Regions from separate parts of the Synechococcus sp. N5 genome, predicted to be linked through region 2. Evidence: predicted binding sites of a transcription regulator. Region 2 holds the regulator's gene; the other holds the start of a gene.
What was found. Region 2 encodes HrcA, which represses chaperone genes, less so after heat shock. Its sites were predicted from a motif close to TTAGCACTCNNNNNNNNNGAGTGCTAA; they were not measured.

Region 1 (3,224 bases), on a different contig from region 2:
CTGGAGCGAACTGGGCGGCAAAAGCTCCGGGGCGCTGGGGCATTTGTCCCGACACATCGATACAAAGCAAGACGTTAGCCGGCGCGCCTCGGCACCTCACATGCTTCATGGCCGGCAACCAACGCCGGCCTCCAGGCGCCATATGTCTTGCAAAATCTAGACTTTACTAGACAGTATTCGGACATAAAAAGAGGCCCCGCAGGACCTCTTGGTTCTTGGCATGAAGTGAGTTGGGGTGATCAGGTGGTCTCTCGACCACCCCGAATCGATCAATAGTCGAAGTCGCCGCCGCCCATGCCGCCGCCGGCAGGAGCTGCTTCCTTCTTCTCAGGCAGATCAGCCACGATGCACTCGGTGGTCAGCACCATGCCAGCGATGGATGCGGCATTTTGCAGACCGGAGCGGGTCACCTTGGCCGGGTCGACGATGCCGGCAGCCAGCATGTCGACGTACTCACCGGAGGCAGCGTTGAAGCCTTCGGCACCAGCGCGAGCCTTGACGTTCTCTGCCACAACAGCGCCGTTGGCACCTGCGTTTTCAGCGATGCGCATCAGCGGAGCGGTAAGAGCAGCAGCCACGATGTTGGCGCCGATCAGTTCCTCGCCGGACAGGCTGGAGGCTGCCCACTGCTCCAGGGCCGGAGCCAGGTGAGCCAGGGTGGTGCCACCGCCAGGAACGATGCCTTCCTCAACAGCCGCCTTGGTGGCGTTGATGGCGTCCTCAAGACGGAGTTTCTTGTCCTTCATCTCGGTTTCGGTGGCTGCACCCACCTTCACCACAGCCACGCCACCAGCCAGCTTGGCCAGGCGTTCCTGCAGCTTCTCCTTGTCGTAGGTGGAGTCGGTCTCGTCCATCTGCTTCTTTATCTGTTCGCAGCGGGCGCCGACAGCCGCCTCGTTGCCCTCGGCAACGATGGTGGTGGTGTCCTTGTTGATGGTGATGCGACGGGCGGTGCCCAGCATCTCCAGCTTGGCGTTCTCCAGCTTGAGACCGGCATCTTCGGTGATCAGCTGACCGTTGGTCAGCACAGCCATGTCTTCCAACATGGCCTTGCGGCGATCACCAAAACCAGGAGCCTTCACAGCGGCCACGTTCAGCACACCGCGCAGACGGTTCACCACCAGGGTGGCCAGGGCTTCCTTCTCGATGTCCTCAGCAATGATCAGCAGAGGCTTGCCGGTGCGGGCGATTTGCTCCAGCACGGGCACCAGATCCTGCACCAGACCGATCTTCTTGTCGGTGAGAAGGATGTAAGGCTCGTCGAGGACGGCTTCCATCCGCTCGGTGTCGGTGGCGAAATAAGGGGAGATGTAGCCCTTATCGAAGCGCATGCCCTCGGTGACTTCGAGTTCGGTCTCCATGGACTTGCCCTCTTCGAGGGAAATCACACCTTCCTTGCCAACCTTGTCCATGGCATCGGCAATCATCTTGCCGACTTCTTCATCGTTACCAGCGGAGATGGTGCCGACCTGAGCGATGGCATTGCTGTCAGCGATGGGCTTGGCCATTTCCTTGATCTTGCTGACCAGGAAATCGGAAGCCTTGTCGATGCCCTTCTTCAGGGTGATGGCGTTAGCACCGGCAGCCACGTTGCGCAAACCCGCCTTGACCATGGCGTGGGCAAGAACGGTGGCGGTGGTGGTGCCGTCACCGGCAGCGTCGTTGGTTTTGGAGGCGGCTTGACGGATCAGAGCAACACCGGTGTTCTCGATGTGGTCTTCGAGCTCGATCTCCTTGGCGATGGTGACGCCGTCATTGATGATCTGGGGTGCACCGAACTTCTTCTCGAGCACCACGTTGCGGCCCTTGGGACCCAGGGTCACGGCAACGGCTTCGCAGAGGATGTCGATGCCTTTTTCGAGAGCGCGACGGGCGTTCTCGTTGTAAATGATGCGCTTTGCCATGGAAGGCGTTTCCTAATGAAGAGGATGGTTAAGGGAGGCTGGGTTGAGACTCAAGCCGCAATGCAGCGGGGCTGATCTCAGTTGACGACAGCCAGGATGTCCTTCTCGGACAGCAGCACGTATTCATCGCTGCCGAGCTTGATGTCGGTGCCGGCGTACTTGCTGTAGAGGACCTTGTCGCCCACACCAACTTCGGGAGCCTGACGGCTGCCGTCGTCGTTGCGCTTGCCGGGGCCCACCTGAACCACTTCACCCACCTGGGGCTTTTCTTTGGCGGTGTCAGGCAGAAGGATGCCGCCGGCAGTCTTCTCTTCGGATTCAGAGACCTTGACGAACACGCGGTCGCCGAGGGGTTTAACGGTCGAGACGCTGAGAGAAACAGCAGCCATGGGTTCTTGCAGGAGCAGGGACAGGGCGCAATGCGCCACGCATCGACGCGAGTTGGCACTCGATGCCGATGAGTGCCAACGTATGCAAGCGACCACCCCCCGGGCCATACCCCAGCTGTGCGGGTGACCGAACCGGAGGGGGTGCAACCACAGCGGTGGTATGGTTGCGCCGCTCTGAATGGGTCCGAGCGCGCAGCGCCTGTTCCCGCAACTCTCCTTCCTATGGTCGCTTCTGCTCCTGCATCTGCTGGCACCAAGGGTGTGATCCGTCAGGTGATCGGCCCGGTTCTGGACGTGGAATTTCCCGCCGGGAAACTGCCCAAGATCTATAACGCCCTGCGCATCGAGGGGAAAAACCCCGCAGGTGACGACGTCGCCCTGACCGCTGAAGTTCAACAGCTTCTGGGTGATCACCGGGTTCGTGCCGTTGCCATGAGTGGCACCGACGGTTTGGTGCGCGGCATGGAAGCCGTTGACACCGGTGCACCGATTTCCGTGCCCGTTGGTGAAGGCACCCTCGGCCGCATCTTCAACGTGCTGGGCGAGCCCGTCGACGAGCAGGGCCCCGTCAATACCACGGCCACCGCTCCCATCCACCGGGATGCCCCCAACATCACCGAGCTTGAGACCAAGCCCAAGGTGTTCGAGACCGGCATCAAGGTGATCGACCTCCTGGCCCCCTATCGCCAGGGCGGCAAGGTCGGCCTGTTCGGCGGCGCCGGCGTGGGCAAGACCGTGCTGATTCAGGAGCTGATCAACAACATCGCCAAGGAGCACGGCGGTGTGTCTGTGTTCGGTGGTGTGGGTGAGCGCACCCGTGAGGGCAACGATCTCTACGAGGAATTCAAGGAATCCGGCGTGATCAACGCCGACGACCTGTCCAAGTCGAAGGTAGCCCTCTGCTACGGCCAGATGAACGAGCCCCCCGGCG
Region 2 (3,224 bases):
CGGATCATTGCCGAGACCGGTGCGGGCCAGCACGGCGTCGCCACGGCCACGGTCTGTGCCCGCTTCGGTCTGGAGTGCGTGATCTATATGGGCGCGGAAGACATGCGCCGTCAGGCCCTCAATGTGTTCCGCATGCGCCTGCTGGGCGCCACGGTGCAACCGGTGACGGCCGGCACCGCCACTCTCAAGGACGCCACCAGTGAGGCGATCCGCGACTGGGTGACCAACGTCGAGACCACCCACTACATCCTTGGATCCGTCGCTGGTCCGCACCCTTATCCGATGTTGGTGAGGGATTTCCATGCTGTGATCGGTGAGGAGTCCAAGCAGCAGTGTCAGGACGCCTTCGGCCGGCTGCCCGACGTGCTGATGGCCTGCGTTGGCGGTGGCTCCAATGCCATGGGCCTGTTCCATCCCTTTGTGCAGGACACGTCTGTGCGGCTGATCGGTGTTGAGGCCGCCGGTGATGGTGTGGCCAGCGGTCGCCACGCCGCGACGATCACCGAGGGTAGAGCCGGTGTGCTGCACGGCGCCATGAGCCTGCTGCTGCAGGACGGCGACGGTCAGGTGATGGAGGCCCACTCCATCAGTGCAGGTCTCGATTACCCCGGAGTGGGGCCGGAGCACAGCTACCTGCGGGAGATCGGGCGTGCCGAGTACGCCGCAGTCACCGACCAACAGGCCCTCGATGCCCTGCGCCTGGTGAGTGAGCTTGAGGGCATCATTCCGGCCCTGGAAACCGCCCACGCCTTTGCCTGGCTTGAGCAGCTTTGCCCCACCCTGGCCGATGGCACCGAAGTGGTGATCAACTGCTCCGGCCGCGGCGACAAGGACGTCAACACCGTGGCGGAGAAGCTGGGGGATCAGCTTTAAGGAGTGATCCTCAGGCCAGCAGCAATTCCAGATGGCGGGCCACCCGCTGCACGGCGGCCCGTGCCGTGGCGTAGGCCATCCGCATCGGCCCCACCAGAGCCACATGGCCTAGCCCCTCGTTGCAGCGGTAGGGCGCCTGAACCACGGCACAGGCCTCCAGGGCTGGCTGCGGATGTTCCTCGCCGATCCACACCCGTGCGGATTCACCGCGGCTGATCAAGGTGGCGGGTTGGTCATCGATCAGTTCCAGCAGCGGCCGAAGGCTGGAGGTGCTTTCAAATTCTGGTTCGCTCACCAGCCTGGAAAGGCCATGCACCACCACCTGTGTGGAGTTGGCGGGGGTGGGCTGCTCAAGGGCGTTGCGCAGCACAGCGCCGCTGCGTTGCAGCTGCCTGGGCAGTGCGTCCCAGTTCAGATCGCCCTGCTCGAGCTGAGCCGACGCCCAGCGTTCCATCGCGGTGAGTTCGGTTTCAGCCCCGTGGGGCAGACGCAGGTTGAGGTGGCTGGCGCGGCCATTGGCTTCCACCAGCATCACCAGCAGTCGATCACCGCTGGGCACCAGACGGATCGTCTCCAGTTGCTGGTTCTCCTGCTGCGGTTGGGTGATCAGGCTCATCAGACCGGTGAAATCCGTCAGCCGACGAGCCAGATGCATCATCAGGTCGTCCAAACCGGCCCAACGAAGACTGAGGCCGGTGAGCTCCCGTTCCAGGTGTTGAACAGCGATGCCGGGTTCCGGCAGCAACGTGTCCACGTAGTGCCGGTATCCCATCGGACTGGGAACGCGTCCGGCGGAGGTGTGCGGTTGATGCAGCAGTCCTCGGCGCTCAAGCGCCCCCATGGCGGAGCGAACGGTGGCGGAGCTGGCGGGAATGCCGAAGCGTTGCACCAGGGTGCGGCTGCCCACCGGCTCCATCGTGTCGACGTAGTGGTGCACCGTCGCCTGAAGCACCTGTTCTTGCCGAAGGGACAGGGGCTTGCTCATCAGTAGCGGGGAACGCTGGGATCCACCTGAAGGCTCCAGGCATCAATGCCTCCCTCAAGGTTCCACACCTCAAGGCCCCAGGGTTGGTCCAGCAGCCACAGGCCGAAGTGGTAGCTGCGCACGCCGGCATGGCAGACCACCACGACGGGTTGATCGGGGTTGAGGTCGGCCTGCAGTGTTCCAAGCCATGCATTGGATTGGCTCAGGGGGCGGTGCAGCACCGCACCCGGGAAGGCAGCGATCGCGAGCTCAGCCTCCTCGCGCACATCCACCAGTTGCGGTGAAGGTCGCTCGCTTTGCAGCCATTGCTGCAGTTCAGAAGCTTGGATTGGTTGTGGTTGTTGGGATTGGCCCATGGCGCCATTCTGCGGTGATGGACAAAGATGAGGCGACCCGAGACCGCCGGCCCATGAAGGCCCGCCCCTTCCTCAGCGCTGCCGGCGCTGTGCTGTTGTCGCTGATTTTGCTGGCCGCTGGCCTGCTCTGGACCATGAACCGCCAGAGCCCCCTGCAGCTGGCAGAGCAGCCGTTGCATCTGCCTCGGGCGGCCCGGTTTGTGCCCCGGGATGCTGACCTGTCCCTCCATTGGCTGGCCGATCCAGGACGGCTGCCGGCCTATGCCCAGGCCGTTGCCCCTGCCTCCCAACGCCGCGATGCCCGTGATGGCGCCCGGCAGTGGCGCGAAGGCGTCTTTGCCCTCGCGGGCCTCCAGTTCGGTCTTGAGCTTGAGCCCTGGCTTGGTGAGGAGGTCAGTCTCACCCTCACCGATGGGGATTCCAACACCGGTTGGGTGTTGGCTTTGACCAGTCGGGATGACGACGGCGCCCGGCGCTTTCTGCAACGGTTCTGGCAGACCCGCAGCCTGGCGGGCACCGACCTGCAGATCAGCAGTTACCGCGGCATCGGTGTGATCAGCGGCCAGGGGGCGTTGGTGGGGCATGACCCCCAACCCCTGGCCACGGCCTTGATTGACGATGATCTGCTGCTCGTGGCCTCAGGCCGGGGTGTGCTGGAGCAGGCCCTCGATGTCTCCCAGCTTCCGGATCAGCATCAGCTGGGGGATCAACGCTTGCAACGTCAGGTGGCTGAGCTCGGCGAAGGCGTGGCTCTGCTCACGGCATCTCCCCATGCCCTTGAGCATTGGCTGCAGCTGCCTGAGCTGGTGGCCCAACGGGACGATCTGAGCGGACTCGTGGCATCACTGCGACCGGAGGGTTCAACCCTGGCGGTCGATGGGCGCCTCGGGTTCCGGCAAGCCCTTGGCGCCGACCCCTGGCCTGGGCTCACGGATCTGACGGCGTCGGCCGGTGGCCATGCCCGCTGGCTGGCTCAGCTGCAGAGCCCAGCCCGTTTGTTGGATCCCAGC

Region 1: a site for HrcA is predicted at 2,346-2,372, ahead of groES (co-chaperone GroES). Genes of this name have one in related genera too.

What each region holds. Positions count from the first base shown of each region.
Region 1 covers NZ_UCNI01000007.1:128,642-131,865, forward strand. Annotated here, with positions in the region: gene DXY03_RS08855 (hypothetical protein) at 1-43, opposite strand, end outside; gene groL (chaperonin GroEL) at 270-1,904, opposite strand; gene groES (co-chaperone GroES) at 1,982-2,293, opposite strand; gene atpD (F0F1 ATP synthase subunit beta) at 2,516-3,224, shown strand, end outside.
Region 2 covers NZ_UCNI01000006.1:492,766-495,989, forward strand. Annotated here, with positions in the region: gene trpB (tryptophan synthase subunit beta) at 1-873, shown strand, start outside; gene DXY03_RS07945 (heat-inducible transcriptional repressor HrcA) at 884-1,858, opposite strand; gene DXY03_RS07950 (rhodanese-like domain-containing protein) at 1,858-2,214, opposite strand; gene DXY03_RS07955 (DUF3352 domain-containing protein) at 2,232-3,224, shown strand, end outside.